DNA from 3 places in the Solibacillus sp. FSL K6-1554 genome. Region 3 is predicted to be linked to each of the others. Evidence: riboswitches for the same ligand, from Rfam matches in the RefSeq annotation. Region 3 holds a riboswitch; each other region holds the start of a gene.

The links. Region 3 has a riboswitch for lysine ahead of MHB58_RS13870 (aspartate kinase). Riboswitches for the same ligand answer to the same signal wherever they lie in the genome.
Region 1: linked by a shared signal. The riboswitch ahead of MHB58_RS09715 (transporter substrate-binding domain-containing protein) and the one ahead of MHB58_RS13870 (aspartate kinase) in region 3 are both predicted to bind lysine.
Region 2: linked by a shared signal. The riboswitch ahead of MHB58_RS01510 (amino acid permease) and the one ahead of MHB58_RS13870 (aspartate kinase) in region 3 are both predicted to bind lysine.

The regions. Positions count from the first base shown of each region.
Region 1 is NZ_JBBOSS010000001.1:1,986,298-1,997,431, reverse strand. It holds gene MHB58_RS09730 (HAMP domain-containing sensor histidine kinase) at 1-88, shown strand, start outside; gene MHB58_RS09725 (2-oxoglutarate dehydrogenase E1 component) at 404-3,211, shown strand; gene odhB (2-oxoglutarate dehydrogenase complex dihydrolipoyllysine-residue succinyltransferase) at 3,305-4,558, shown strand; lysine riboswitch at 4,703-4,890, shown strand; gene MHB58_RS09715 (transporter substrate-binding domain-containing protein) at 5,005-5,841, shown strand; gene MHB58_RS09710 (amino acid ABC transporter permease) at 5,966-6,712, shown strand; gene MHB58_RS09705 (amino acid ABC transporter ATP-binding protein) at 6,714-7,448, shown strand; gene MHB58_RS09700 (DUF6501 family protein) at 7,788-7,985, shown strand; gene MHB58_RS09695 (toxic anion resistance protein) at 8,035-9,147, opposite strand; gene MHB58_RS09690 (5-bromo-4-chloroindolyl phosphate hydrolysis family protein) at 9,151-9,798, opposite strand; gene MHB58_RS09685 (DUF1033 family protein) at 10,095-10,385, shown strand; gene MHB58_RS09680 (cold-shock protein) at 10,600-10,800, shown strand; gene MHB58_RS09675 (hypothetical protein) at 11,012-11,134, shown strand, end outside.
Region 2 is NZ_JBBOSS010000001.1:292,498-303,631, reverse strand. It holds gene MHB58_RS01510 (amino acid permease) at 1-1,309, opposite strand, end outside; lysine riboswitch at 1,402-1,582, opposite strand; gene MHB58_RS01505 (CynX/NimT family MFS transporter) at 1,738-2,937, shown strand; gene MHB58_RS01500 (restriction endonuclease) at 2,999-3,553, shown strand; gene MHB58_RS01495 (nitric oxide synthase oxygenase) at 3,762-4,817, opposite strand; gene MHB58_RS01490 (quinone oxidoreductase family protein) at 4,938-5,915, opposite strand; gene MHB58_RS01485 (tripartite tricarboxylate transporter permease) at 6,005-7,531, opposite strand; gene MHB58_RS01480 (tripartite tricarboxylate transporter TctB family protein) at 7,551-8,015, opposite strand; gene MHB58_RS01475 (tripartite tricarboxylate transporter substrate binding protein) at 8,075-9,094, opposite strand; gene MHB58_RS01470 (response regulator) at 9,271-9,960, opposite strand; gene MHB58_RS01465 (ATP-binding protein) at 9,966-11,134, opposite strand, start outside.
Region 3 is NZ_JBBOSS010000001.1:2,779,842-2,790,975, reverse strand. It holds gene MHB58_RS13910 (DUF350 domain-containing protein) at 1-217, shown strand, start outside; gene MHB58_RS13905 (long-chain-fatty-acid--CoA ligase) at 615-2,306, shown strand; gene MHB58_RS13900 (TetR/AcrR family transcriptional regulator) at 2,411-2,992, shown strand; gene MHB58_RS13895 (enoyl-CoA hydratase) at 3,007-3,780, shown strand; gene MHB58_RS13890 (electron transfer flavoprotein subunit beta/FixA family protein) at 3,844-4,617, shown strand; gene MHB58_RS13885 (electron transfer flavoprotein subunit alpha/FixB family protein) at 4,674-5,651, shown strand; gene trxA (thioredoxin) at 6,026-6,340, shown strand; gene uvrC (excinuclease ABC subunit UvrC) at 6,475-8,265, shown strand; lysine riboswitch at 8,298-8,476, shown strand; gene MHB58_RS13870 (aspartate kinase) at 8,567-9,799, shown strand; gene MHB58_RS13865 (YslB family protein) at 9,898-10,314, opposite strand; gene MHB58_RS13860 (succinate dehydrogenase cytochrome b558 subunit) at 10,586-11,134, shown strand, end outside.

The DNA.
Region 1 (11,134 bases), 790 kb from region 3:
GCTTGCAGATAAATATGAAGTGGAAATTGATGTAGAAAGTAAATTGCAGAAAGGTACCTTTTTTTACCTAAAACTTCTTAAAAAATGAATAATTTTAGTCAATCTAATTACTATTTCAATAGTTCACGAAAAAAATTGCTTAATTTGATAAAAAGAGTTGTATTTTTTGTGAAGAGTAGTAAGATTGAGATGGAAAAAATGTTCTTCCGACGTTTATAAATGTGCTTTTAGTCCGTGTGGAAGAATGATAAAATATTATTTGCTTTGATTTGGTAGATAAAAAGAGAATACTTAATTTATCTACTTACAAAAGAAGGAAATTTTTGTATTGTAATATACAATATTATCCTTTTTTAAGTAAATTATTGGAACAGCCATAAGGCAAAATTTGGAGGTTATTTTCATGTCGAACAATGTATTACCTGCAGGTTCTCCATGGTCAGCGTTTTCTGGTCCTAACTTAGGTTATGTATTAGAGCAATATGACTTATTCCTGCAATCTCCTGAAGAAGTAGAACCGGAACTAGTAGAATTATTCCAAGCATACGGTGGTCCTGTATTTGCAGATGGTCAACAACCGGTTGCAACTGCAGCAGTAACAGGTACTGGAGACTACAAAAAAGTATTAGCAGCAGTTAAATTGGCAGAATCAATTCGTGAATACGGCCATTTAGCAGCAGATTTATACCCACTAAAAAATCGTCAATTAGACACTTCACGCATTGAAGAAAGCGTATTCAATTTAACAGCGGCTGATCTTCAAGCTATTCCTGCATCAGTATTTTTTGCAAATGTTCCTGCAGGTGTTACAAACGGTAAGGAAGCAATTGATTATTTAAAATCTGTATATACAGATAAAATAGGTGTAGAAGTTGCACATTTACAAAATCCGGAAGAACGTGCTTGGATCGAAGCTCAAGTTGAAGGCGGAGCGTTTAAAGCAACGTTATCACCTGAAGAAAAGAAAGCAGTTTTAGAGCGATTAACACGCATTGAAAACTTTGAAAAATTCATTCATAAAACATTTGTTGGTCAAAAACGTTTCTCTGGAGAAGGTTTAGACACACAAATCATCCTTTTAGATGAAATTATTAAATCATCTGAAACTAAAGGTGTAAAAAATGTTCGAATTGGTATGGCCCACCGTGGACGTTTAAACGTATTAACACACGTATTAAACAAACCATACGATATGATGTTCTCTGATTTCGCCCATGTTTCAAATGATCTATTCTTCCCTGAAGATGGTAAATTAGAAATTACAAAAGGCTGGACTGGAGACGTTAAATACCATATGGGTGCATCTTACACTCATGATTCTGGATTGAACGTTAAATTAGCCTATAACCCATCACACTTAGAAGTAGGGAACCCGCTTGTAATCGGTTCTGTTCGTGCAGCTCAAGATGATGTATCTTCAGCAGGAACAGCTAAACATGATCCATCAAATGCATTCGGTATCATTTTACATGGTGACGCGGCATTCGCTGGTCAAGGGATTGTAACAGAAGGATTCAACTTCTCTCAAACAGAAGGATTTACAACAGGTGGTACAGTTCAGATTATCGCGAACAACATGATCGGTTTCACGACTGAGTTACATGATTCACGTTCATCTATTTATTCATCTGACCCTGCAAAAGGCTATGATATTCCGGTTATTCATGTAAATGCTGACAGCCCTGAAACAGTGGCAGCTGTTGGTCGCTTTGTAGCGGAATACCGTGCCAAATTTAAAAAGGATATCGTTATCGATTTAATCGGTTACCGCCGTTACGGTCATAATGAAACGGATGATCCGACAGTAACAAACCCTGAAACATATAAATTAGTATCAAAACATGAACCGATTCGTGCATTGTATGGTGCTGAACTAGCAGAAGCCGGCATTTTATCTGCTGATGAAGTAAAAGCTATAGATACGGCTATTTATGCGGAAATGCAAGCTGCGTATGATCATGTTAAAGAAATGGCAGAAAAAGACGAGCATGTAACGCCTAATATGCCGGAAGAACTAAAAATCGAATTCCCTGAAATCGATACTAAAGTAGATGCTGAGCGTTTAGCTAAAGTAAATGAAGATTTACTTGTCTTTGCAGATGGTTTTGAGCCGCAAAACAAGTTAGGGAAAATTTTAGCAAAACGTCGTGATGCGTTTACTGAAGGTAAAATTGACTGGGGTCATGCTGAAACATTAGCATATGCAACAATTACGCAAGATGGCACACCGGTTCGTTTCACTGGTCAGGATGCACAGCGTGGTACGTTCTCTCAACGTCACTTAGTATTACATGATAAAAATAACGGTGCTGAATTTACACCATTACATCATATTGAAGGTGCAAAGGCTTCATTCACAGTTTACAACTCACCACTTACAGAAGCAGGAGTAGTAGGTTTTGAATATGGGTACAATTTAGAAAACCAGAATGTACTAACTGTATGGGAAGCACAATTCGGTGACTTTGCAAACATGGCGCAAGTAATGTTTGATAACTTCATCTCAAGTGCCCGCGCTAAATGGGGTCAAAAATCTGGATTCGTACTTCTTTTACCACATGGTTATGAAGGTCAAGGTCCAGAGCACTCATCAAGCCGTATGGAACGATTCCTGCAATTATCTGCAGAAAATAACTGGTTCGTAGCAAACTGTTCAAATGCAGGCAACTACTACCACTTATTACGCCGTCAAGCTGCTTTATTAGGTACAGAAGGTGTACGTCCATTAGTAGTGGTTTCTCCAAAATCACTTTTACGTCATCCACTTGCTGCAGCTACTGCTGAACAACTTGCAAATGGTCGCTTCCAGGAAGTAATCGAGCAAGAAGGTTTAGGCAAAAACACAGAAGCGGTTGAAAAAGTAGTACTTGGTACAGGTAAAGTAATGATCGATTTAGCAGAACGTGTGAAAGATGGCGAAGGGCTTGATCACTTACACATTATTCGTGTGGAACAAATTTACCCATTCCCTGCACAACAAGTGAAAGATATTATTGCTCGCTTCCCGAATGTTAAAGAAATCGTTTGGGTACAAGAAGAACCAAAAAACCAAGGTTCATGGACATATGTTCTTGAAACATTATATGATATCGCTGAAGGCAAAAAAGTACGCTATGTAGGACGTCCTGCAATGAGCTCTACTTCTGAAGGCGATGGCGATTCACATAAAGCAGCACAAGCTAAATTAGTGAACGAAGCACTTGAAAAGTAATAAATGATTTGTTTAAAAAGAGCTGCTTCTATTTAAAATAGAAGTGGCTTGCTATACAATGAATGTGTAGCGTAATTAAAGGAGGATATGAACGTGGCTGAAATTAAAGTCCCTGAATTAGCAGAATCAATTACTGAAGGAACAATTGCCCAATGGGTGAAAAAAGTTGGAGATCGCGTAGAAAAAGGCGAATTCATCGTTGAGTTAGAAACTGATAAAGTTAATGCTGAAATTATCTCTGAAGAAGCAGGCGTTTTAAAACAAATTTTAGCTGAAGAAGGCGATACTGTATTAGTTGGACAAGTAATCGCAGTAGTTGAAGCAGGCGAAGGCGCAGCACCAGCACCAGCTGCAAAAGAAGAAGCTCCAGCAGCAGCTCCAGCAAAAGAAGAAGCTCCTAAAGCAGCAGCACCAGCACCAGTTGCAGTTGAAGAAACTTCAGGTGAGCGTGTAATCGCTTCACCAGCAGCACGTAAATTAGCTCGTGAAAAAGGTATCGACTTAGCAGCAATTTCACCAGTTGATCCACAAGGTCGTGTACGTGTTCAAGACGTTGCAGCACATGGTACAGCTCCTGCGACTCCAGCAGCAGCTCCAGCTCCAGCAGCAGGCAATGGTCCAATGATCTTTACACCAGCAGCTGATACAGACCGTGTAACAGTTGAAAAAATGAGCCGTCGTCGTCAAACAATTGCAAAACGTTTATTAGAAGTTAAACAATCAACTGCAATGTTAACTACTTTCAATGAAATTGATATGACGAACATTATGGCATTACGTAAGCGTAAACAAGATGAGTTCGTGAAAGCTAACGATATTAAATTAGGCTTCATGTCATTCTTCACAAAAGCTGTAGTAGCAGCATTAAAGAAATATCCATATGTAAATGCACAAATTAACGGTGATGAAATTCACTTAAACAACTTCTTCGATATCGGTATTGCTGTATCAACAGAAGAAGGTTTAGTAGTACCAGTAGTTCGTGATGCAAATGCGAAAAACTTTGCTGAAATCGAGAAAAACATTGCGGAATTAGCTGGTAAAGCACGCGACAAAAAATTAGGCTTAAACGACATGGCTGGCGGATCATTCACAATCACTAACGGTGGTGTATTCGGTTCATTAATGTCTACACCGATCATGAACGGTACTCAAGCTGGTATTTTAGGTATGCACTCAATCGTAAACCGTCCAGTAGCTGTTAATGGTGAAGTTCAAATTCGTCCAATGATGTATGTAGCATTATCTTATGACCACCGTATCATCGATGGTAAAGATTCTGTTGGCTTCTTAAAAACAGTTAAAGAAATGATCGAAAATCCAGAAGATTTATTATTAAATTCTTAATAGTATCTTATATGCTAATGCGCAATATGTTATATATTGCGCATTAGCTTTTTTTACAGATAACTTTCAGAAAAATGATTGTTGACGGAAATGTCGCAATAATGTAATATAAACATATCAATTTCATATCAAAACCTCACATTCTCGTGAGGTAGAGGCGCGATACTTAACAGTTTTATATGGAGCCATGAGCTGGCTGTGAAATATAAGAGAAGGAAATATCGCCGAAGTGTTGTAAATGCTCAATTTTACAATGCTGGGTCTGCAGTGAACAATTGCAGAACTGTCTCAATCATCTATATCCCTGATGGTTGAGTTGTGCTATCTCAAAATGGGAACTGTAGAGGATTCGGGCTAATTATAATTTAAACGACCTAAAGTTCTTCTTTTAGGTCGTTTTTTGTATATGTGAACCCCGAAATTTAACAAAAAAGGAGAGATTTTCTATGAAAAAAAGACTATTAATTTTATTGACTGCCATGACAATGCTATTATTAGCAGCGTGTGGTTCAAGCGATGAAGGTACTACAAGCGGTTCTGATTCAGACAAGAAAGTTATTAAAATTGGTATGGAAGCGGCGTATGCCCCTTTTAACTGGTCACAAAAAGATGATGCTAATGGCGGAGTTCAAATTGCAAGTTCAAAGGAATTTGCAGCAGGCTATGATGTGGAAATTGCGAAAAAAATTGCAGAAGGTCTGGACATGGAATTACAAATTGTTAAAACAGACTGGGATGGCTTAATTCCATCATTACAATCAGGTGCCATTGATCTGGTAATTGCAGGTATGTCACCAATGCCTGAACGTAAGGAAGTGATTGATTTCACAGAGAACTATTACACAAGTGACTATGTCATTGTTGTAAAAGAAGACGGTCCATATGCAAATGCAACTTCGTTACCTGACTTTGCAGGTGCAAAAATTACAGGTCAGCAATCGACAACACATTATGATGTAATCGACCAAATCGAAGGTGTTCAAAAACAAGTAGCGGCAACTGATTTTGGTGCAATGCGAGTGCAATTACAGTCAGGTGCGATTGATGGATATGTTTCAGAACGTCCAGAAGGTATCTCTGCTGAAATGGCACTGAATAATATTAAATACATCGTACCTGAGCCAAACTTCGAAGCAGACGAAGCGTCAACAGCTGTAGCAGTAGGTTTGAAAAAGGGATCAGATTTACGTGAACAAATTAACAAAGTTTTAGCTGAAATTTCGGAAGAAGAGCGTCAACAACTAATGGAAGACGCAATTGCAAATCAACCAGCAGCACAATAATCGTGTCGCATTAACAGTTTTGATGAGGTTGTCTTGCCGGCAAACGGAAGACAACCTTTTTCTATTAAAATTATGGTTTCATACATAAATAGTAGAAACAAAGAAAGAAATGGAGGACAAGGCGATGGCATTTTTAGAATCATCATGGAACTTGTTTACGAACAACTGGGATTTATTCGTACGTGGTGCTTGGACTGCACTTCTATTGGCAATTATCGGGACAATTTGCGGAACTCTGATTGGATTTTTTATCGGGATTATGCATACGATTCCACAACGTAAAAAGAATGTAAAATCAATAGTTTTAAAAGTACTTAATTTCATATTAACGTCATATGTGGAAATTTTCAGGGGAACGCCAATGATGGTTCAAGCGATGGTGGTGTTTTATGGCCTCGTATACTTAGGCATTGATATTGACCGCTTTTTAGCAGCTTCTGTTGTTATTAGTTTAAATACGGGAGCATATATGGCTGAATATGTACGTGGCGGTATTGTTTCGATTGATAAAGGGCAATTTGAGGCAGCACAGGCGATTGGCATGAATCACCTGCAAACAATGATTCATATTGTCCTGCCGCAAGTCGCACGAAATATTTTACCTGCAACAGGGAATCAGTTCGTAATGAACATTAAAGATTCTTCAGTATTAAGTGTTATTTCGGTTGTGGAACTATTCTTTACGGCAAACTCGATTGCAGGCAGTAACTATAAATATATCGAAGCGTTCTTTATCGCAACGATTTTGTACTTTATTATGACATTTACTGTAACTCGTTTCTTACTATTATTCGAGAAGAAAATGGACGGACCTTCTTCATATAAAGTGGAGCTTATTACCGGCAACAAGCTAGAAAAGGATGGTGAATAAAATGACAGTTGTAATAGATATTAACCATTTAAATAAAAAATTCGGCGATCATGAAGTATTGAAAGATGTGAATTTCCAGGTAAACAAAGGGGAAGTTGTAACTTTAATCGGTTCTTCTGGTTCTGGGAAATCAACACTGTTACGCTGCATTAATCTACTCGAAACACCAACAGCAGGTGAAATTATCTATAACGGGGAAAATATTTTAAATGACGGTCATCAAATTGAAAAGTACCGTACACATTTAGGGATGGTATTTCAGCAGTTCAATTTATTCAATAATTTGGATGTACTAAATAACTGTATTGTTGGCCAAATGAAAGTGTTGAAGCGTCCAAAAGAGGAAGCAGAAAAAAATGCGATGAGATATTTGGAGCTTGTCGGTATGAGTGCCTATAAAAATGCGAAACCGAAACATTTATCCGGTGGACAGAAACAACGTGTCGCAATCGCCCGTGCATTAGCAATGGATCCCGATGTAATGCTGTTTGATGAACCGACATCAGCGCTTGACCCTGAAATGGTAGGGGAAGTATTAAAGGTAATGCGCCACCTGGCAGACCAAGGAAATACAATGCTGATCGTTACACATGAAATGGAGTTTGCCAAGGAAGTATCTGACCGCATTGTCTTCATGGATAAAGGGGTTATCGTAGAGGAAGGCCCTCCGGAACAGTTGCTTGTTAACCCAAAACACGACCGGACAAAAGAGTTTTTGAAACGAACATTACGGTAATAGTAAAAAGCTCGCAGTCAAATGCGAGCTTATTTTCGTGAGTTCCATTCGCTTATTAAAATAAATACAATTGCAAAAGCAATTACAATTGCGAAAAACCACATTGGAATACTACCAAAAGCCATAAATTCCACCTCTGTTTGAAAGTTTAACATGGAATAGTAGTTCTATCAAATACCGGAAACAGCGATAAATTAAATCAATTTTTAATGTGTTCGGTGCCTATGTATTTATATAACAAACAAGAAAAGTTGATTTTTACTACAACGCGCTTTCCACTGGCAGGAAAATCATATAAAATAGGAGAGTATCGATATTAGTTAAAAGTGAGGGAACAACATGCTACATTTAAAATGGAAAGATGCACCGACAATACGCACAGTAAAGTGTGTACATACAGACGCATCAAAATATTTAGTATCAAACGTATTAACAGTAGGTAAAGAATATGAAGTGAAAAACGAAACAGAAGAATTCATTTTTGTAATCGACAACACGGGTGAAGTTGGCGGATTTTACAAAGACTACTTCGCTTAAAAATAAAAAGGGAGTGAGAAAAGTCATAATGGCTTTTCACACTCCTTTTTTATTTCTGTTCTAATATTGTATGCTCGATTTCATGGCGCTTTTCGTCTGTCTCTACATGAACACGTAATGTATCTTCAATATCGTGCAATAATTGCATCTGGGTCTGTTTAAACCGGTCAATATCACTATGGGATAATGCAGGGCGATTCGACGCTTTTTTGGACAGTTCCAGCATTTTACCGTTTTTACGCATCAATTGTTCTGAAGCATCCATTAGCCGTTCCTGAGACCGTATTGCACGACGCTGATTGTTCATATTTAATAACATCGCAATTTGGGACTGCCATAAAGGGATAGTCGTCATAATCGAACTTTGAATTTTTTCGATTAACATTTGATTCGTCTGCTGAATCATTCGAATTTGCGGTGCATATTGAATTGCCACTTCCCGCGATAGTTCCAGATCATACATACGGCGGTCAATCCACTCGATTTGCATTTCAATGTCTTTCAATTCATGCTGTTTAAAAGGATTTTGTCCTTCTACAATTTCTTTTTGCATTGAAGGTAGGACAACATCCCGCATATGCTGTTTTTTTATTTCCAATGTTGCGATATAAACATTAATTTCCTGGAAATAGTCTTCATTTATTGCATATAGTTTATTTAAAAACTGGTAATCGTTTAATAACGCATTTTGGTTATATTCCAATTGGATGCTCAAGCGGTCGATGCGTTTACTCAATTTGTTGTAATGGGTCATAATCTCTTGAATAGACTGAGTCGGTCGGCTGAAGAGTTTTGCAAAGAACCCTTTTTCCTGTTCGATTAATGCATCCGGGTCAATCATTTCTAAATGCTGCATTAAATCGGATAATACTTCACCGACTTTCCGGACATCTTTGCGCTGAATATACTGCAGCATCTGTGTTGTAAATTTTTTCAATGCTTCTTGTGCTGGTAAACCAAATGAAAGAACCGTTTCGTAATTTTTCGGCTCTAAATTTTGGGCTAATTGCAGTGCCCGTTGTTTCATATCATTAGATAATGATGCGAAAAGCGGTGAGGCTGCATTGTTTGCAACGTTCACCGCAAATTGTTCTTTACTTACTTGCAAGTCAACATTTTCACTTGCTGTAAAGGCATCAAATGGATTATTTGTCATATTCATTTGTTACTCACCGCCGATTTTTAATCGATCTTTACGCTTTTCATTCGACAATTTAGCAAAGTCGAGTTCAATTTTTAAGTTTTCGATATCCGAAGATAAGGCACTTTTTAAATCCGATTCCATTGTAATTTGAAGATCTTTCAGCGTTCTGCGTGTATCTTCCAATGCTAAATGTACATCCGTACCAGGTACTTGTTCCTTTGTCAGTAACGTGTATTTATCAGACAGCTGTACGGCTGAAGGTAGATGTGCATAGAAGAAATCTTCCACTGCATAAAACTTTTGAGGGTTTGTTTGCACAATATTGATAATACGTTTTGCTAGTTTGGACATTTCATTTATTTGCTTAAAAGCACGTACCGAACGCACTCTGACATATTGCTGATTTAATGCCTGAATATGTGAACGGGCCTGTTTTAATTGTGCTTCGATTAAATTGTATTCCGATTTAGAAAGCCCAATTTTTTTACTTTGTGTTGTTTTCTGAATAGCGTATGTTATTTTATTACTGATGAAATATGCTGCTGCTCCAAGAGGTAATGCCAGCATCGTTGTTATGCCGGTAAAATTAACAAACGTTAGTGTGGCAGCTGTCGAAAAAACCAATACATTAATTAGATGGCGTGTTAGAAAATTTATAGGACCAAGCATTGTCATACCTCCTTTACTCGATACTATTGATACGTATGAAACGTAAAAAAGTTTCACTGTTTCTTACAATATCGCAGAAATATTAGCGGAATTATTATTTTAAGCCACATATATTACCTGAACTTATTATGGCGGCTTTTTATTAATCGTAACAAGTTTTGGCTCTATTAAAAAGTAAAAAGATTTGAAAAGCGGAACAAATATTATCATTTCCAATCTTCCCCTAATTATAATGAGCATTATTAGACAATGCGGGTAATTGTGTATAAAATATAGAGAAAGAAAGGATAATGTATATGTATAAAATTATTTATATGAAGGCAGATTATGAGCCTTGGTGGCAATTTGACGGTTGGGAAGAGTATATTGTATCAACGAAACAATTTGATACAGAGCAGCAATTCCAAATGGCATTGAATCATTTGCTTGCTCAGTTTCGTAACAAATATGAGTTTGAAGCACATAAAAATGAACGATTTTATGCATTTTGGTCAGAGGATGAATGTGAATTTTGTGAAGCCTGTGATGATGATGCCCAAATATATCATGGCATTATTGTACTAACGCCAGAAGCGATTACACGATAACTACATTAAATTGAAAATTTGCTTAATTTGCCAAATGGTAATTGACAGTCATTATTATGATATATATACTATATTTAACAATTGAAAGATGACCGAATACAATGGCTTCACATATTACAAACAGTAATCGAGTTAGTTGATCGGTACTCTTGTAATATGTGTTTTTTTATTTGGTTTTTTAATTGTTAACTTTTATTTTTGGAGGTATTTATTGATGAAACAAGGTACAGTAAAATGGTTTAACTCAGAAAAAGGTTTTGGCTTCATTGAATTAGAAGGGGAAGACGATGTATTCGTGCACTTCTCTGCAATTCAAGGTGAAGGTTTCAAAACATTGGAAGAAGGACAAAAAGTTGAGTTCGAAGTTGTTGATGGCAACCGTGGACCACAAGCATCGAATGTAATCAAACTATAATAGTACAAATTCCGAAGCTGCGTATCAATTTACGCAGCTTTTTCTTTATTATTACATATATTTACATATAATGATATAATTTAGGTAATATATAAGGAAGGTTGCGATACCAATACGAAAAGTACATACTTCAATTACGAATAAAAACAGGACATTAAAATGGGGAATCATTATTATTTTAGTATTGGCTGGTTTGTTTTCTTTGTTATATGTGCAGAAACAAAATAAGGAATACGATGAACAAGTGAACGCATTTGCAGATAGTCAAAATAACTTCAGACGGATAAGCGATACGTATTTAAAAATTAGTCAGTATGAGCTTTTCTACCGAGAC
Region 2 (11,134 bases), 2.5 Mb from region 3:
TATAGTTTTGACCTAGCACGACAATCATACATAAGGCAAACGCGAATAGCGGTCCGAATGGGAAGAATTTAGATACATACGGTAAATCGCTCAATGAATGTCCTTGTGCGACATATGCACGGCGGAAGCGGTAATGACTAATGGCAATGCCGAGCCATGCGATGAAGCCGGACATACCGGAAGCATTCAACAGCCAAATGTAGACAACACCGTCACCGAAAAACGATGCCAGGAATGCTAACGAACCGACTGCTAATGTAGCTAAAAGTGCATACATTGGAATCCCACGCGATGTTACTTTCATGAAAAGTTTCGGCGCTTTTCCATCTACCGCTAACTGATAAAGCATACGACTAGCTGCATATAATCCTGAGTTCCCTGCAGATAACATAGCCGTTAAGATAATGGCATTCATAACAGATGCCGCAAACGCCACACCTAGGTTTTCAAATACTAAGGTAAATGGACTTGTCGCAATATCTTCAGATAAAAGACGTGAATCCGTATACGGGATCAGTAATCCAATTGCACCAATCGCGAAAATGTAAAACAGCAAAATACGCCAGAATACAGAACGAACTGCTTTTGGAATGTTTTTGCCTGGATCATCTGTTTCCCCTGCCGTTACCCCAAGCATTTCTGTACCTTGGAATGAGAAACCGGCTGCAAGGAAAATACCGAACAATGCCAGGAAACCGCCATTAAACGGTGCATCATCTTTGAAGAAGTTCGTGAAACCGACCGGATCATTCCCGCCTAAAATTCCGAAAATCATTAAGAAGCTGACAATGATGAAGACAATTACCGTTGCGACTTTAATCATCGCAAACCAGTATTCCGCTTCACCGAAAGCTTTTACAGACGCTAAGTTAAATGATAAAACAACTACGATAAATAAAATGGTCCATAACATTGAAGAACTGTCCGGGAACCAGTATTTCATAATTAACGAAACGGCCGCAATTTCTGCTGCAATTGTAATCGCCCAGTTGTACCAATAGTTCCAGCCAAGCGCAAAGCCTAAAGCAGGATCAACAAATTTTGTTGCATACGTACTAAACGAACCGGATGTTGGCATATAGGCAGCCATTTCCCCTAATGATGTCATTAGGAAATACACCATCACGCCGATCAGTGCATATGCGAGCAATGCCCCACCAGGACCTGCCTGTGCAATGGCACCACCTGATGCTAAGAATAAACCTGTACCGATCGTTCCGCCAAGCGAAATCATCGTTACATGGCGACTTTTTAAACTTTTTTTCAACCCGTTATTATTACCGAGCTGATCTATTTTAATCTCACTCATGAATATAAAACTCCCTTTTTGTTTTGTTGGTGAAGTGTAAAAGAAAAACCACCACAAGTTTTTGTGATGGTTATAGTTACACCTCATCAAACTTGAAAGATAGCTCAACACATGCTCACACATGTGACAGTTCTGTTCCTTATCGGAAACAGCCCCAGCATTATTTTCAAGAAGAAAAATAACACTTCGGCAACCATTCCTTTCATAAAGCTTCACCGATTCTTCCTAATCTCAGCTATACTAGTCTTAATGATTGCGACCTCTACCTCATAATTTACATGAGGTAATGTTTTATTTAATTTAATTGAATCAATGATTAAAAGTCTAACATAATATTTTTTTGATAGCAATGGCTTCACCTTTATTCTGTTTTTTATGAGTATTCACACTACTCTAATATATATCAACATACAAAAGGAGAATCGAAAATGGACACACAACAAGTTAATCAAAATAGCAAAAAACTACTATCCAACCGACCGCTCATCTATTTTATGGTAGCCGTATTTTTATTTGCGACCACATTACGTACACCGATTACATTGATCGGCCCGATTATTTCATTTATACGTGAAGGGCTTGGGATATCGAACTTTCTTGCAGGCTTTTTAACGACTATTCCTTTAATTGCCTTTGCGGTTGTATCACCATTTGCACCACGCATTGCCCGTAAGTTTGGGATTGAATGGACATTATTTTATTCCGTCATTTTACTTTGTGCAGGGATTTTACTGCGTTCGCTAGGGGCAACGTCTTTACTCGTTATAGGAACAATATTAATTGGGGTCGCAATTGCATTCGGGAATGTTCTTATCCCTAGCTATTTCAAATGGAAATTCCCATTACATATCGGATTATTAACAGGGATCTATTCCGTTTCAATGAACATTTCTTCCGGAATTGCTGCAGGCTTCAGTTACCCTATAGCGGCAAACGCAGGATGGCAAATCGCAGCAGGTATTACAATTATTTTAGGGATTCTTACATTACTAATCTGGCTGCCGATTTTGCGCCAGGAAAAAATTGCATTAAATATGCCGACATCGCAGACTAAGAAAACGCAAATGTGGAGGTCGCCGCTTGCCTGGGCAGTCGCTGGAGCAATGGGATTCCAGTCGTTCATATTTTACTGCTCGTCTGCATGGTTGCCGGAAATCTTCATTAGCCAGGGCCTTGATGCTACAGCGGCCGGGTGGATGGTATCCGTTATGCAGTTTGCACAAATTCCGATGACATTTATTATTCCGATTCTTGCAGGGAAAATCGCTTCTCAACGTCCGATCGTCATTTTCTTTACGATTTGTTACTTAGTCGGTTTTACTGGTGTCTTAATGGAATGGACAAGTCTTGCTGTCGTATGGATGATTTTATTAGGCTTTGCAGGAGGGGCTTCGTTTGGTTTAGTGCTGATGTTATTTTCATTGCGCACAAAGACAGCCTATGATGCAGCTGAACTTTCCGGCTTCGCACAATCAATCGGTTATTTTGTTGCCGCAATCGGGCCAGTTTTGTTCGGCTTTGCACATGATTTGACGGACAGCTGGACAATCCCGATTGTGCTGTTCATTCTCATTTCTGTTCTATTGTTTTTGGCTTCCTTTATGAGCTCAGACAATCGTACAATATAACCAAACATATGTACCCTTTTATGATATAATAACCGTAGTAAATAAAAGGAGTACAGAACTATTGCGTAAAAAGAGAAGACGGAATAAAAAAAGCCTGCCAGTAATCCCGCTATTTTTCATCGCATCGGCTGGTACAGCTGGTTTTTATGTAACGAAAACAGCTGAAGGCATCGGTATGGGAATTGTCGCTTATTTCGTTCTATATATCGCGTTTAAAATTTGGCTGAAATCGCTGAAGACGAGGAAATTGCGGAAGTCCGGAATTCGCGAAGTCGATAAAATGACCGGTGAAGATTTTGAAAGATTTTTAGGCGAATTATTTAAGCGCCGCGGATTTAAAGTGAGCTATACCGCTACGAGCGGTGACTACGGTGCCGACCTTATTTTAAAGGACGGAAAAGATATTATTGCAGTCCAGGCAAAACGCTATTCCGGTACTGTCGGTGTAAAAGCGGTACAGGAAATTATCGGTGCAGTAAAAATGTATGAAGCAACAGAGGCATGGGTTGTCACAAACAGTCATTTTACACGCCAGGCCGAAAAACTTGCCGACATCAATGACGTTTATTTAATCGATCGAGATGAATTGATTCAAATTATGTTAAATAAAAGGTAAGAAATAGGTGTGCAGAGGCTTTCGCTTCCTGCACACCTCTTTTTAGTAGGACTGTTGCTGATAAAGTGAAACTTCAATCAGTGGGGGGGTTCTTCATCCCCACTGATTATAAGGAACATAAGCTAAAACCTTCACCATCATGTTGGACTCACGCCCGCGGAATACGTCCCGAAATGGAAATCAATTAGATTATGTCCCACCCTTATTTTTAGTAGGACTGCTGCTGATAAAAATAGTTTGGTTTTTTAATCGTGTTGGCAATCGGTTCATGATACAGGTCGGTCGTTGCAGGGGATAATGGCGGGACAAGCCATACCCAGTTCCCTGTTACTTCCCGGCCGCTTGTATGTTCCTGCTTTTGAAACAGCTGAAACTGCTGGGCAGCAGTATGATGATCAACAATACTTACGCCCGCTTTTTTATACGAATGAAGCACCGCAACATTCAGTTCTACGAGTGCCCGGTCCTTCCAAAGCGACGCATTCATTGCAGTATCCAATCCCATTGCTTCCGCCACTTTCGGCAGAAAATTATAGCGGTACGTATCCGCCAAATTGCGCGCCCCGATTTCCGTCCCCATATACCACCCGTTAAACGGCGCTGCCTGAAAATCAACGCCCGCAATATTAAAACGCATACTCGAAATAATCGGTACTGCATACCATTTCATATTTAACTTTGAAAAATCATAATCCGGATGAGTAATCGCCACTTCCAGCACATGCTTTTCAGGAATTTCAAAAAACATTGGCTCCCGGTTATCTACTTGAATGACAAGCGGTAAAACATCATAGTTTGAACGTGCACCTTGCCAACCGAGATTTTCACATATTTTCGTAAACTCAATCGAATCCGAATCTCCAACAATCCCATCATCTGTCTCATAGCCTGCATAGCGAATGAGCTGGTGGTTCCACACCCGTACACGTTTCGGGTCAAACAGTGTAATGGCCGGTCTGATTTTTCCGTTGTTTGTCGCAAAATCGATATGGTATAGAAGCGCTTCATAAATTTCGACCTCATTTAATAAATGGCGCTGATCAAACACATTTAAGCTATTCCAAAACAGGCGTCCGATACATTTATTGCTGTTGCGCCATGCAACCCGTGCACCGTGCGTAAGCTCATCTGTCGTTAAGGTGAAATCAGGAAGATGCGCCTCTTTCTTCCGTTCTTTCAGCCACTCTTCTGACTGCTTTGTTTCTTTTTTATATAAAGTTAGGAATTCTATTCGTTCATGCAATACTGTAGTCGTTGTTGCCATTGTTTCATCCCCTTCTAATCCCATTTTCGCGCCTTCGATAGGGAATCTCAACAATACAACAACCGGTTAAAACATGTATTTTTCATATATGACTAAAATTGTTCATAATGTTTGTATCTTTTAATTTTCATCTTTTATAAGGCGAATTAAAATCTTACCTTGATGCTTTCTACTTTCGATTAGGCGATGCGCCTCCTGAACTTCCTCTAAATCATAGACTCGCGCAATTGGAACGCTTAATTGTCCACCTTCGAACAATGGAATAATCCGCTCAACAACAGGAGCAAGGCGAGCAGGAGCCTCCTTACGAGTTGTACCTAAGCTGAAACCTTTTATGTTTCGGCAGCTATTGTGCACATCGCTTGTTGATATTACACCAGCTTTTCCACTACTGTTTCCAAACTGCACTAATGTGCCAAAATTAGCTAAGCATTCAAGACTTGCCTTTGTAACATCACCAGCGACCGAATCAAAAATCACTTGTGCCCCTTTACCATTAGTATGTTGCTTAACGCCATCTACAAAGCTGTCGTAAGTAAACACATCATCAGCACCTATACCCAGAACATAATCTTTCTTCCTTAAATCACCGACAGTTCCAATGATGTTTGACACACCATAATGTTTTGCCAACTTCACAAGCATTGTCCCCACACCACCAGCAGCGCTATGTACGACAATTGTATCTTCCTTTTGTACATCTCCAATTTGTTTAAGTAATATCTCAGATAATATTGTCACGGTTGGAAGTGCTGCGGCTTGTAATGGATCGATTGTTTCGGGAATTTTAAAGGTTAATGATTCCTTCGCGGCTACTACTTGCTGATAAGAACCCCCATTAGGGAATGCGAAAACATAATCTCCCTTCTGAAATGCAGAACTTTTACTTTCGATGACGTGCCCTACAATATCTAAGCCTAATGTAATCGGAAATGTACTCTGACCTTTACTCCCCATGCGCGTTTTAATATCTGCATAATTTACGCTCGTATATAGCCCCTGTATTAATACTTCTCCCAGTTGAATGGCAGGTATTTCTACATCCTCCAAAATTAAAACATCTGCCGTTCCTGCTTTGTATTGACGCACACTTTTCATTTCACGCACTCCCCTTTATTTATTTCAAATAAAATAGCCGCCCGGATTCGGACGGCAACTCTTCGTTAAACAACACTTAGTAGCTTAACTCATCCTTCTTCATTAATAATTACATTTTTCCCACGTAATTTCATAAGAATTGGAATCAGTATCCATAAAACTGCAATAATTAAAAAGACTAATGAAAGTGGTTTTGCTACGAAAATACTGTATTCTCCATTGGAAATTGTTAATGCGCGACGCATGTTGTTCTCAATCATTGGTCCTAACACAAGCGCTAAAACTAATGGGGCCACAGGGAAATCATTTTTCGCAAAGAAATAACCTGCAATACCGCATCCTAATAATAGGAATAAATCAAACGTCGTATACTGAACTGCATATACACCAAAGAATGAAATGGCAATAATAATAGGCAGTAAAAATCTTTTCGGTGTTTGGATGATTTTAGCGAAAACTCGAACTAGCGGCATGTTTAATACAAGCAGCATTAAGTTTCCAAGGAACATACTCGCGATTAATCCCCATGCTACATCCGGATGTTCCTCAAATAGTAATGGACCTGGCTGAATATTGTACATAATGAACGCACCCATTAAAATAGCTGTCGTTCCTGATCCCGGGATTCCTAATGTTAAAAGCGGAATCATCGCTCCACCCGACGCCGCATTATTTGCAGATTCCGGAGAAGCAACCCCGGCAATGTTTCCTTTACCAAATGAATCCGGATTTTTGCTGATTTTCTTTTCTGTAATATAAGCAAAGAATGAAGCAAGCGTCGCTCCTGCACCTGGTAGCACCCCTAAAAAGAAACCAAGGAATGAGCCACGTGTAATTGGTGCCGCACTGTCTTTTAAATCCTGTTTTGTAGGTAAAATGCGATTAATTTTCGCGATTGGTTCATCGTTGCCATCCTTCTCGAAAATCGTTTTAAATACTTCACCTAATGCAAATAAACCTACTGCAACTGTTAAAAATTCAATTCCACTAAATAAAACCGGTTGGTCATATGTAAATCGGGCAATTCCTGAAACAGCATCTATTCCAATCGTTCCTAATAATAGGCCCAGAACCGTCATAATTAATGCCTTCGTAATCGATTTACCCGCTAAACCACTTACCGCTGCCAATCCTAACAGCATTAGTGAAAAATATTCTGCCGGACCAAAATTTATCGCTACTTTAGATAATGGTCGGGCTAATAAAACCAATCCGATTAACGCAATAATACCCGCGACAAAAGATCCGATTGCCGCAATCGATAAGGCGGCTCCAGCTCTTCCTTGCCGTGCCATTTGATATCCGTCCAGCGTCGTAACAACTGAAGAAGATTCGCCTGGTGTATTTAATAAAATAGATGTTGTAGATCCACCATACATTGCACCGTAGTATACTCCCGCCAGTAATATGATTGAACTAGTTGCAGCCATTTCTATTGGTAAACCTGACGTTAATGTAGCCGTAACAGGAATTAATAATGCAACCCCACTCATTGGGCCAATTCCTGGTAGTACGCCTACAGCTGTTCCAATAATTACACCTAATAATGCGAATAAAATATTATGCCATTGAAAAGCAATTGCAAAGCCATCTAGTAAGTACTGTATCGTTGACAAATAAATTCCTCCTTTCTATTTAGAGTGGGAATTTAGGCAATGATCCGCCTAATACGTTGACGAAGCCGAAGTAAATAATTACAGAAAATGCGGCTGCCACTATGATGGAGCTAACCCACTTTCCTCGTTCAAGTGTTTGAAATGAGATTAATAAAAATGCAAAGGTCGTAACTAAATAACCTAGTTTTTCAAGCAAAAATGCATAAGCAACCGCTGAAACAAAAATAATCAGGAATCGCTTATAATTAGAGAAGCTCTCCCCTTCCTTATCTTCAGCAATTTTATACATTGCCTGATGACGAATCGTTTCAAAAAATAGCAAAATACTTAATATAATTAGAGCTATTCCTAATCCAAACGGAAATGTACTCGGGCCTATTTGAGAGCCGTACGCACTTGTAGATATTTTTTGGGATTCGACGATAATTAATATTCCTAGCACTAAAAATACAACACTAGCAACACGGTCAAATTTTAAATTCAACGTTGTACACCTCCTGTAATGAAGATGTGGGCAATAAATATGCCCACATCAAGATTTCATTATTTTTGCATACCTAAAGCTGTTAAAATTTCAGTAATCGTTCCTTCTTGTTCTTCAAGGAATTTCACGAAATCATCACCTACACGGAAATCTTGAGCCCAGCCGTTACGCTCTAATTCTGTTTTCCATTCCTCTTTATCGTTTAACTCTGTTAGTTTTTCGATCCAATAATCCTTTGCAGTATCAGACATATCTTTAGGTCCGAAAATACCGCGCCAAATTGTGAACTCTGCCTCAATCCCTAAGTCATATAATGTCGGGATTTCTTCCAAACCTTCAAGTGCTATCTTTTCCGGTGATGTAACTGCCAATACTCGAACGTCACCGCTCTTCACATAAGGTGTTACAGTTGAAATATCTGTTCCGATCGCATCGGCATTATTTCCTAATAATGCGGCCATCGCTTCCCCGCCGCCGTCATAAGAAACATATTTTACGGCTTTTGGATCAATGCCGTACTCATATGCAGGTAAAATTGTAACTAAGTGATCCATTGAACCTGGAGCGGAACCGCCAGCCATTGTAAGCGCTGTTGGATCTGCCTTAATAGCATCCAATAAATCGGTTAACGATTCGTAAGGAGAGTCAGCACGAACAACAATTGCACCAAAATCCTTCGTTAGCTGTGCTAAAGGTGTTGTATCTTTATATCCGTAAGGGCTATTCCCTTCAGCTTTTAAGTTATTAATTAAAATCGGTGGTGATTTTACCATTAACATATGGTCGTTTTTAGCTTCTTTTGTCGCGTAAGATGCCATGAATACGGCACCACCGCCACCTGGTTTGTTTTCTACTGTTATCGGTTTTTCGATTAATTTTGTTTCATTCATAACTTTTGCAATCGAACGAGATGTTAAATCCCATCCCCCGCCAGCCCCGGATGGTGCTACGATTGTTAAGTTACTTGTCGGATAGTCTTTATCGCCTGATGATGTCCCCTCACTATCAGTACACGCTGCCAATGTCAGTGTTAACGCCGCTGCTGAAAATAAAGTTAACAGCTTCTTTTTCATTGTCATAAAAATAGTCCCCCTTCTGTCTCACGCGTTATGTAAGCGTTATCTTAATTAAAAAGGATATTGTGTCTTTTTTATATATAACGAAACTATTGTCTTTTATTTTCATAGTGTCTATATTGTTCATATTGTTCACGACATAAAAAAGAGCATGTCCCTATTCGACATACTCTTGTTTGTTATTTTTTTATAAAGTACCGGCGCTCTGGTCTGCCGACGTAGCCATAAATATGCTCAACAAAAATTACTTTTTCATCCATTAGATGCTCCAAATAACGCCTCGCTGTAGTTCTGCTTATCCCTATTTCTTTGCCAAGTTTTTCAGCAGTAATTCCTTCATCGCAATTTTGAATATAGGTCACCACTTTTTCTTTTGTAACAGAATCAATGCCTTTAGGGTTGCTTCCCTTTTCCAGTTCACCCGCATATGTAAGGTTATTCCACAGTTTTTTTATATCCTCAGCCTGTAAGCGGTCGGTTGAGCTAAGTATTGTTTTTTTCTCTTTATATTTGAGAAGGCATTCTTTAAAACGCTGTAGTGTTAAAGGCTTTAATAAAAAATCAATCACACCGCTCGCATATGCCTTTTTTACAATTTCAACCTCCGCTGCTGCCGTAATTAAAATAATATCGGTATCCATATCCTTTTGCTTAATATAATCGATTAGTTCTGTCCCCAAGTTATCGGCAAAGTAAATATCCAGCAAAATCAATTCCGGCTTTATTGTATCCAGCCAAATTTTTGCTTCTTCAATTGTATGGGACATTCCTATCGTTTTAAAACCATCAATTTGCTCAAGAAACTTTTCATGTATTTGAGCAATCCGCATATCATCTTCAACGATTAGTACTTCAATTGTATTCCCCATACGACTCACCCCTCTTTTGGAATTGAAAAAATGAATAGTGCCCCACCCAATTCTCCACTCTCAATTGCAATTGATCCATTTAATTTTCTCAGGTTTTCATCGACGATAAACAAGCCATAACCCCGATGCTCTTTGTCTTTTGTTGACTGCTTTTTTTCAAATATATTGTTGATCACTTGTTGATCGATTCCATTCCCTGAATCTTCAATTTCACAAATGACTTCTTTTTCATCCTCGTAAATATAAATTCGTACGATACGTTCTTCTTCATCTAAATGCTCTACTGCTTCAAAGGCATTTGTTACCAAGTTCCCTAGGACTGAAATAAGTAAATGCTTTTCAAGATGTTGACCCAGTTTCCCACAAAAACTATCTTCATCTAGTAATAACGTAACCTTTAATTCTTTCGCTCTATTATAAAACCCGATGATAAGACCGCAAATAAACGTATCTTGTATTTTTTCGTTTAAAAAGGATATTAACGCATGATTCCCAAGTCGCTCAGAATGAATCAAGTAGAGGGCTTCATCATATTCCTTCAGTTGAATCAACCCTGAAATCGTATATAAAAAGTTATTGTATTCATGTGTCTGTGCCCGTAACGATTCGATATACTGTTTTACTTGTGACAGCTCATTGGCAACTAAATCAATTTCTTCAAACGGTCTAAAACTGGACACCGCACCGGTTACTTCGCCATTATTAACAATCGGAACACGGTTTACTAATGTTTTAACACCATTAATGGTCATCATTCGGTCTAATTGTTCATGACCGGATTCCATCACTTTAATTAAATGTGTATTCGGAATAACTTTACTAATATTTTCGCCTATTTCAGAATCCCCGCTCCTTAAAATCGCCTTCGCAGAATGATTAATCAATGTAATGGTCCCTTCTCGATCAACCATAATAATTCCTTCTCGAATCGATTCCAATATCGCATTTCGCTCGGACAATATTTTAACGATTTCCTGAGGTTCGTAATCCAATAATTGTGCTTTTGTTTTATTGGAAAAATAAGTGGAAAGAATAATAGATAAAACAATCGTAATGAAAAATATTATGATTAAATACTTGGAATAAATGATATTTGCTGAAAAGATATCGGCAAATAAAAAGCCAACTGAAACGACACCAATGATTTCCCCATTTTCATCTTTTACAGGTGCCT
Region 3 (11,134 bases):
CAGATATTCAATTAATCAGCATACATCTTTTATTGAAATGCTCGGTTGGGGTTTGTTTGGTTTTACCTTATTGATTTTTGCATATTTTTTATTTGAGTTTTTAACACCGAAATTTAATGTTGATGAGGAGATTGCTGCTGACAACCGTTCAGTTGGGTTTATCTCATTTACAATTTCCCTCGGTTTGTCATTTGTTATCGGAGCAAGTATTTCATAGGAGCATACACATGGAAACATTATCGAAAATCTTACTCGTCGTCTGTTTCATATTTCTGGCAGTCGGCATTTACTACATGATGACACTCTAAACATAAAAGCAAATGAACTAGCATTGAGTTAGTTCATTTGCTTTTTTTCATTAAATTTTATTTAGGAAGATTATCACCATATACAAAAACTTTTAAAACTTTTTTAAAAAAGTATATTTCCATACTAAACGAATAGTCCTATATGTTTTAAATTCAATATTACTATAAAACTCAAAATATTTAGCGAGAAAATATCTGCATTATCGAGAATAAAACGTGTGTATCTATGAAAATAGTTTGAAACCATTTCCAATTTTCATTATAATGATGTAAACAAGTAAAGCTTTAGTAAAGGGGAGGAGTTTTATGACAGAAAAGGTTTGGTTGGCAAGCTATCCGAAAGAAGTACCACATTCTATTGAGCTGCCGGAAATTCCTGTGCACCAGTTTTTAACACAAGCATTTGAGTCAATGCCTAATAAGGTTGCTATCCATTTTATGGGGCGCGAGCTTACGTACAAAGAGCTTTATGAATCAGCGTTGAAGTTTGCGAACTACCTGCGTTCTCTAGGGGTGGAGAAGGGGGATCGTGTAGCAATCATGCTGCCGAACTGTCCGCAAGCGGTCATTGCCTATTATGGTACGATGTATGCCGGTGGGGTTGTCGTACAGACGAATCCGCTTTATACCGAGCGGGAGCTGCAATATCAGATGGCAGATTCCGGAGCAAAAGTGATTTTAGTAATGGATATTTTATACCCGAGGGCAATGAAAATATTACATGAGACTAAGATAGAAAATGTCATCGTTTCAGGAATTAAAGACTATTTGCCTTTCCCCAAAAACTTAGTGTATCCGTTCATCCAAAAGAAACAGTATGGCTTTAGTGTAAAAGTGGAACATAGCGGAACGAATCACCTGTTTACAGAAATTATGAAAATGGCCAAAATGGATAAAATCGAACAAGACTTTGATTTTGAAAATGATTTGGCACTATTGCAATACACTGGCGGTACAACAGGTTACCCAAAAGGTGTTATGCTAACACATAAAAACCTCATTGCAAATACGTTGATGTGTGATGCATGGATGTATAAATGTAAAAAAGGTGAAGAAACAATTTTAGGCATACTTCCATTCTTCCATGTATATGGTATGACAACGGTATTAATTTTATCGGTCATGCAGCAAGGCAAGATGGTATTATTACCGAAATTTGATGCTGAGCAAGCATTGAAGACAATTGATAAACAAAAACCAACGTTATTCCCCGGCGCCCCAACAATGTATATTGGTTTGTTGAATCACCCGGATTTAGCAAAATATGATTTGTCGTCAATTAAAGCGTGTTTAAGCGGTTCCGCTGCATTACCTCTGGAAGTACAGGAAAAGTTTGAAGAATTGACAGGCGGTCGTTTAGTAGAAGGATACGGCTTAACAGAAACTTCTCCAGTTACACATGCCAATCCGATTTGGGATCATCGTATCAACGGTTCAATCGGTTTACCATGGCCGAATACAGAAGCGGTAATTTTACGTTCAGGTGAATCGGAAGTATTGCCTGTCGGTGAAATCGGCGAAATAGCGGTAAAAGGACCACAAGTTATGAAGGGTTACTGGAATCGTCCTGAAGAAACAGCAATGACATTTGCAGATGGCTGGTTTTTAACGGGTGATTTAGGTTATATGGACGAAAAGGGTTATTTCTATGTTGTTGATCGAAAAAAAGATATGATAATTGCAGGCGGATTTAATATTTACCCGCGTGAAGTAGAAGAAGTGCTGTATGAGCATGAAGCGGTTCAAGAGTGTATAGTAGCCGGTATACCGGATCCGTATCGTGGAGAAACTGTAAAGGCATACATTGTTCTTAAAGAGGGTAAATCTGTTACAGACAAAGAACTGAATGAGTATTGCCGTAAAAACTTAGCAGCTTATAAAGTGCCGCGTTTCTATGAATTCCGTCAAGAGCTGCCGAAAACAGCAGTAGGAAAAATTTTACGACGTACACTAATTGAAGAAGAGAAACAGAAAATGGCACAACAAGAAGCAAATTAATTAATTGTTTAGCAAACTATTGACAGAATGCAGAACAAATTATAATATGAAAACATGAATGAATGGTCATTCATGTTTTCATATTTTTTTTGGTGGTGATCTGCTTGAAACGAAACAAACCCAAATATATGCAAATAGTAGACGCAGCAGTCATTGCTATCGCTGAAAACGGCTATCATCAAGCCCAAGTTTCAAAAATAGCCAAACAAGCTGGGGTTGCTGATGGTACAATCTATTTATATTTCAAAAACAAAGAAGATATTTTAATTTCTGTATTCCAGGAAAAAATGGGTATTTTCGTAGAGAATTTACAGGCTATAATAAAAAGTGGGGAAACTGCTTCCGATAAGTTATGTAAAATGATTGAAAATCATTTCCGTGTTCTATCAAGTGATCGCTACTTGGCAACTGTAACTCAACTTGAGCTACGGCAATCGAATAAAGAAATTAGACTGAAAATTAATTCTATTCTAAAAGAATACTTAATTTTACTAGATCAAATTTTAATCGAAGGTATGCTAAATGGTGAATTCAACCAGACGATGGATGTTCGTATTGCGAGACAAATGGTGTTTGGCACAATTGACGAAATTACGACAACTTGGGTAATGAATGAAAATCGATATGATTTATTAGAGCAAGCTCCGAAAGTGAAGCAATTACTGCTAAACGCACTAAAAGCATAAAGGGGATGTAGAGGATGGAGTTTCTAAGTTGGAAAGTAGAAGAAGGGGTCGCAATTGCAACAATTTCAAGACCACCAGCAAATGCACTTTCACAAGGCTTGATCCATGATGTGAATGCACTTTTAGACGCTGTCGAAGAAGATGAAAATGTACGTGTCATCGTCTTGCATGGCGAAGGACGTTTCTTTTCTGCAGGTGCAGATATTAAAGAATTTACGAGCGTACAGTCAGGCGAAGCATTTACAGGATTGGCGAAAAATGGACAAGATGTTTTCGAGCGTATTGAAACATTCAGTAAACCGGTTATTGCCGCAATCCACGGTGCAGCATTAGGCGGCGGCTTGGAACTTGCAATGGGATGCCATATGCGTTTTGTAACCGCATCTGCAAAATTAGGCTTACCTGAGCTATCATTAGGCTTAATACCTGGATTTGCAGGAACACAGCGATTACCACGATATGTTGGTGTAGCCAAGGCAGCGGAAATGATGTTTACAAGCGACCCGATTACAGGGGCTGAAGCTGTAGAATGGGGATTAGCAAACCGTGCTTTTTCCGACGAAGAGCTGTTGCCGGAAACATTGAAAATCGCTAGAAAAATTGCGAAGAAATCACCAATTGCTCTTAAAGCAGCAATCCAAATGCTGAATTACTCGAAACCATCATCTTATTACGATGGAGTGAATGCTGAAGCAAACAGTTTCGGTGAGGTATTTGTTTCTGAAGATGCTAAAGAAGGAATCCAAGCATTTATTGAAAAACGTGAGCCAGTATTTACTGGCAAATAAAAAAATGTATTCTTCCCTGTTTTTTCGGGATTAAAATTAAAAAGCTTTTAGGAGGTCTAGATTATGAATATTTTTGTATTAGTAAAACGTACTTTTGACACAGAAGAAAAAATCGTCGTATCCGGCGGTAAAATTCAAGAAGATGGTGCAGAATTCATCATCAACCCATACGATGAGTACGCAATTGAAGAAGCAATTCAAAAGCGCGACGCATTAGGCGGTAAAGTAACAGTTGTGACAATCGGTGGCGAAGATGCAGAAAAGCAGTTACGTACAGCTTTAGCAATGGGTGCCGATGAAGCGGTATTAATTAATACAGAAGATGATTTAGATGAGCTTGACCAATATTCTTCAGCTTATATTTTAGCGGAATATTTAAAAGACAAAGAAGCAGATTTAATTTTAGCAGGAAATGTAGCAATCGATGGTGGTTCAGGACAAGTTGGCCCGCGCTTAGCAGACCTGCTGGGCATTAACTACGTAACAACAATTACTTCATTGGAAATCGACGGCACGAACGTTAAGATTGTACGTGATATCGAAGGGGACGCTGAAGTATTAGAAACATCATTACCATTATTAGTAACAGCTCAACAAGGTTTAAACGAGCCACGTTACCCATCTTTACCAGGTATTATGAAAGCGAAGAAAAAACCGCTTGAAGAACTTGAATTGGATGATTTGGATATCGATGAAGACGATGTTGAAGTAAAAGTAGAAACAGTTGAAATTTACTTACCGCCACAAAAAGCGGCTGGTCGTGTATTAGAAGGCGATCTTTCTGCACAGGTAAAAGAATTAGTAAACTTACTTCATAACGAAGCAAAAGTAGTCTAATAGAAGTCAACTAGAGTACGAAAATTTTTACGAAGATGGTAATGGAGGGATATTCTATGTCAAAGAAAGTTTTAGTGTTAGGTGAAGTTCGCGAAGGGAGCTTACGTAACGTTTCATTCGAAGCAATTGCAGCAGGTTTACAAATCGCTGACGGCGGTGAAGTAGTAGGTTTATTAGTAGGGGATGCAGTAGCTGATTTTACGCAGGAATTAATCGCATATGGAGCGAGCCGCGTTATTACAGTAGAACATCCACACTTGAAAAACTATACATCTGACGGCTACAGCCAAGCAATTTTAGCAGTAGTAGAACAAGAAAATCCAGAAGCAATCGTTTTCGGTCATACTTCTTTAGGTAAAGACTTATCGCCAAAAATTGCTTCACGCCTACAATCTGGCTTAATTTCAGATGTTACGGAAATCCAAGGAGCTGGGGATGATACAGTATTCGTCCGCCCAATCTATTCTGGTAAAGCATTTGAAAAAGTAAAAATCAAAGATGGTATTATTTTTGCGACAATCCGTCCAAACAATATTCCACCATTAGTAAAAGACGATTCTCGTACTGGTGAAGTATCATCAGTTTCAGTGGATATTACAAATTTACGTACAATCATTAAAGAAGTTGTGCGCAAATCAACTGAAGGTGTAGACCTTTCAGAAGCGAAAGTAGTAGTTGCAGGTGGTCGTGGTGTTAAATCCGGAGAAGGTTTTGAGCCATTAAAAGAGCTTGCTAATTTACTAGGTGGAGCAGTTGGCGCATCTCGTGGTGCATGTGACGCAGAATATTGCGATTACTCATTACAAATCGGCCAAACTGGTAAAGTTGTAACACCTGACCTATACATCGCTGCAGGTATTTCTGGTGCGATTCAGCATTTAGCTGGTATGTCAAACTCTAAAGTAATCGTTGCGATCAACAAAGATCCAGAAGCAAATATCTTTAAAGTAGCGGACTATGGAATTGTTGGTGACTTATTCGAGGTAGTGCCAATGTTAATCGAAGAGTTTAAAGCGCTTAAAGTAAATGCATAATATTTAATTAGGGGCTTCCTTCTTTTGAAGGGAGCTTTTTTTGAAGGAGTTAATGTATATGATGCGGGAAATGGTGCTAATAACTGTATCAGAAATTCCAGTATAAGTTAAAAGATCTTATGTGTAGTATGTTTTCTAATAAAATGCAGGTTTTTTTAAATATCGGAACCAGAGTTTCAAATAAAGAATTAACATGTTCAATCTAAGGGTATATGTCTTCAAATAACTAATAAAAAATGCTAATAAAAATTTATTAAGCATCAGAAAACAACAGTTAAAATCCGGTGCCTTTATATTCCCAAGCATTTTACTACTGTTTAATTGGGAAAACATGCTATACTACAACCATATGTTATTTAAGGAGGCTATTTAATATGGCAATTGTACACGCGACAGATCAAACATTTCCACAAGAAATTTCAAACGGCACAGTTTTAGTAGACTTTTGGGCTACTTGGTGCGGACCATGTAAAATGATCGCTCCAGTTCTTGAAGAATTAGATACAGAAATCGGTAACGATGTTAAAATCGTAAAAGTGGACGTAGATAACAACCAAGGTACTGCTGCTGATTACCAAATCATGTCAATCCCATCATTATTATTATTCGTAGATGGTGAATTAAAAGCAAAAACTGCTGGCTTCATGCCAAAAGAAGCGTTAATCGATTTCATTAACGACAACAAATAATTAAACCATTGGCTATTCAAACGCCAAGGCGCAATTGATATGTCAAAAAGCCGTATGCCGTATAAGGTGTACGGCTTTTTTCTAATACTCCAATCAGTTAAAATAAAGAAAGGACATATTAAACAGGTGAGAAGATGAATGCAATCATTAAAGCAAAACTAGAAATATTACCGAACGAATCAGGTTGCTATATTATGAAAGACCGTCAAGGCACAATTATATACGTCGGTAAGGCCAAAGTATTGAAAAATCGAGTGCGTTCTTACTTTACGGGAAGCCATGACGGCAAAACAGCGAGACTAGTAAGTGAGATTGAAGACTTCGAGTATATTGTGACTTCAAGCGATTTGGAAGCCCTTATTCTGGAACTGAATCTAATTAAGCTGCATGACCCGAAATATAATGTGAAATTAACGGATGATAAAACGTATCCCTATATAAAAATTACGAACGAACGATACCCGCGTATTATTACGACAAGAAAAGTGAAGAAGGATAAAGCAAAATATTTCGGACCGTATCCGAATGCCTATGCAGCAAACGAAACGCGAAAATTACTGGACCGTTTGTATCCGCTTCGTAAATGTACACATCTGCCTAATCAAGTATGCTTGTACTATCATTTAGGGCAATGTTTGGCACCGTGTGTAAAGGACATTGAAAAACAAGTGTATGACGTAATGATCGATGAGATTTCAAAGTTTTTAAACGGAGGAGTCGAAGAAATAAAGCAAGATCTTCAGCAAAAAATGATCGATGCTGCCGAAAATCTTGAGTTTGAACGTGCGAAGGAATTTCGTGATTTGATCGCCCATATCGATCAAATTATGGAAAAGCAAAAAATTGTAACAGATGATTTGAGCAACCGAGATGTATTTGGCTATGCAGTGGAAAAAGGCTGGATGTGTGTCCAGGTATTTTTTGTGCGTCAAGGCAAACTCATTGAGCGCGATGTATCGATTTTCCCGATTTATAATGAGCCGGAAGAGGAATTTTTAACATTTGTCGGCCGTTTTTACGAACAGCCGCATCATTTATTACCAAAAGAAATCTTTGTTCCGAAATCGATTGACGTAACGATTTTACAAAAGCTGTTGGATGTTAAAGTAGTGACACCGAAGCGCGGTTCAAAAAAAGAGCTTGTTGATCTAGCGATGAAAAATGCAGAAATCGCCATTCACGAGAAGTTCCAGTTAATTGAACGTCAAGAGGAACGGACAGTGGGGGCTTGTGAAGCACTTGCCGAAGCGATGCAAATTCCATTGCCGTTAAGAATTGAAGCATTTGATAACAGTCATATGCATGGAGCTGATCCTGTTTCAGCAATGGTTGTTTTTATAGACGGGAAGCCTGCGAAAAAGGAATACCGGAAATATAAAACTAGAGAAGCGGCTAAACATGATGACTATGGTGCGATGCAGGAAGTTATTCGACGCCGCTATACACGTGTATTGCGGGAAAATCTGCCATTGCCTGATCTGATTCTCATAGACGGAGGAAAAGGGCAAATGGAAGTTGCACGAGAAGTAATTGAAGACGAACTTGGGTTAGTCATTCCAATAGCGGGGCTGGCAAAAGACGAAAAGCACAATACGTCCCAGCTTTTATTTGGAACGCCGGCGGAAGTTGTTCCGTTAAAGCGTACAAGTGACGGTTTTTATTTATTGCAGCGCATTCAAGATGAGGTGCACAGATTTGCAATCACATTTTTACGTCAGCAGCATCAGACAAATGCGATTACTTCGGTTCTTGATGGAATTGAAGGTGTAGGTCCGAAGCGAAAGCAGCAACTTATGAAACATTTTGGGTCCGTAAAAAAAATTCGCGAGGCAAGCGAGCTGCAACTGCAGGAGTCCGGTGTTCCGGCAAAATTGGCGGAAGTTATTTATCGCCATTTTCATGAAGCACCATTGAATAAAGAATAGTGTTATGCTAATATTTAAGACAATTCAATATTTACTAAGATAGAGGCGCAGTATTCAATAGTACATTGCTTGAGGAAGAACAATTCCATTGACAGCAATCGAAAGGGGGTCCTGCCGAAGTGAAGTGCGTATTGTTCGCGTAGTTTGCTGGTTTTGCATTTAAGAGATGTAAAACTGTCAGAGCTTTTTGTTCTGGAGGGCTATCCTGAAAACTTATAACTATTTATTTGTATTGACGGCGGCTTTCCATGAACATGGAAAGCCTTTTTTTGTATTCGGTTTTATTCAAGGAGGGGAAAAAATGGAGACAGTTGTAGTAAAGTTTGGTGGTCCGGCATTGACTACACCGGAAAAAATAGTACAGGTGGCTAAAAAAGTGATAAAAGAGCAAGGACGTGGCATAAACTTAGTCGTTGTCGTTTCTTCAATGCCCGCTTTACGACGAGAATTCCGACAATATGCTGCCGAAATTACCGATGAGCCATCGAAACGGGAAATGGATGCACTTGTCGCATCAGCAACACAAATGACAAGTGCAATGCTGGCGATGGCAATTCAGGAGCATGGTGGTAAAGCGGTGTCGCTTGCTGGTTGGCAAACAGGCATTCAAACAAATCAAAAACATGGCAATGCACGGATCAGTCATGTTGATAGTAAACGGATTGAGGAACATTTAGCATTAGGAGAAATCGTCGTAGTAGCTGGTTTTCAAGGAGTTACGGGGACAGATAATATTTCAACATTCGGCAAAGGGGGTTCTGAAACTTCAGCGGTTGCATTGGCGGTTGCTCTTGAAGCAGAGCGTGTCGAGATTTTTTCATCGGTTGAAGGGATTTTCACGGCAGACCCAGAAATTGTTAAAGAATCCAGGAAACTTCCGGAAGTTTCTTATGATGAGATGTTGGAATTTGCAAATTTAGGAGCTAAAATTTTGCACCCACGTGCGGTTGAACTTGCCAAAAAATATAATATACCGCTCATTGTACGCTCTTTCGTACAGGACGTGGAAGGCACTTTTATTAAAGGGGATGTAGACATGGAGAAAAACTTACTTGTACGCGGGGTAGCCTACGAATCGGATATAATTCGTTTGACGATAGGCTATGATTCTTATGAAACCGCGTCATTGGCAGAAGTGTTTAGTGTTTTAGCAGAAAATGATATCAATGTGGATATTATTGTTCAAGCAGTCATTGATGGCGTGAAGCCGACCATTTCCTTTACAATTTCGAAAGATGAGTTTGCGGAAGCTTTACGGGTATTGGAAACTAGTAAACTGTCGCTTGGCTTTAGTTTTGCGGATTTTGAAGTAGGTTTAGCGAAAGTATCTATTATCGGTTCTGCGATGGCATCCAATCCGGGAGTAGCCGCACGCATGTTTGCACGCTTGGGTCGCGAACATATTCCTGTAAAAATGGTCAGTACTTCAGAAATTAAAGTGTCTGTAGTTATCCCACAGGATGAGATGGTTCGTGCTGCGAATGTGTTGCATGAGGAATTCAATTTGGCGATGAAAGAAGTAACCGTTTCTTAAGGTAATAGCTGGAAATGAGCTGTAATGGCTTATTTCCAGCTTTTTTATTGAGTAAATTTGCTGCTTCAGCAATAATATTGATTATGATAAGGTGAAGGCTAAATCTTCTCTTTTAAATCCCATTTCAACGTAAATTTTACGACATGTTTGTCATTATCTTTTTCTTCATAGCATTCCGTCAAATAGCCTAGCTGCTTTTGTTTTTGTTCTGCTAAAAAGCCAGCTTCAAGACGGAAGCAACGTTGTACAATATTGAGTGGCAGTTCTTCTGTCGTCAAAAGTATGTAATGAAGTTCGTCCTTCGTTTCTTTTTCCAAAACTAACTGGCCCCAGCCAGCTTCCAAAAAAAATGAAGGCAGTTCATCCATTGAAAACAATGGAAACTTTCTTGCAATTTCTTTACCTGCCCAATATAAAACATCTTCTTCATGCTTACCTAGAATAGAAGGAAGAAGATGGTCACGAATGATTTCGTACCCAAAAGTTGGAATCGTTTTCATTTTGTACCCTTCCATATAAAAAACCTCTTTCATAAATTTTCTTATAATTTTCATTCTTTCATGAAAAAATGAGTTATAAGCAGAAAAAACGGTTCTCAAAACAGCGTAAAACCGTCTTTAAAATGATTATAAAATATCCCGCGTTGCCTTGACGCTAGTATCTGTTGAGAGTACAATGGACATGTCATAATATTGTACCATGATGAAATGCGCAGTCAACATCACAACTTTTACAAATTTGAGACGTTGTGCATGTGTATTTCAAGTACTAAGGGGGGTAACAGTTTTGTCGAAAGATCGTGAATTTTTATGGCGCCGCTTACACTCGTTATTAGGTGTAGTTCCTGTCGGGTTGTTCTTGGTGTTCCACTTATTTCTGAACTTCACTGCAGTTGGCGGTGAAGAAACTTACAATAACGCAACAGGTGTTATGGAATTACTTCCACATTCGTTGTTGTTAGCGATGGAATGGATCATTATCTATATTCCATTAATGTTCCACGGATTCTATGGAGTGTATATTGCATTTACTGCAACTTACAATACTGGACGCTTCAGCACATTCCGTAACTGGATGTTTGCACTGCAACGTTTCACAGGTATTTTCCTTGTAATCTTCATTGCGTGGCATATTTTCCAAACACGTATCCAAAAAGCATTCGGTACTGAAGTTGAATTTAATATGATGGTTGAAATCGTTGACAATCCATTAATGTTAGTATTCTACATCTTAGGTATCGTTTCAGCAGCATTCCACTTAGCAAACGGTTTATGGTCTTTCTTAGTAAGCTGGGGTATTACGCAATCTAACAAATCTCAACGAATCGCAACTTAT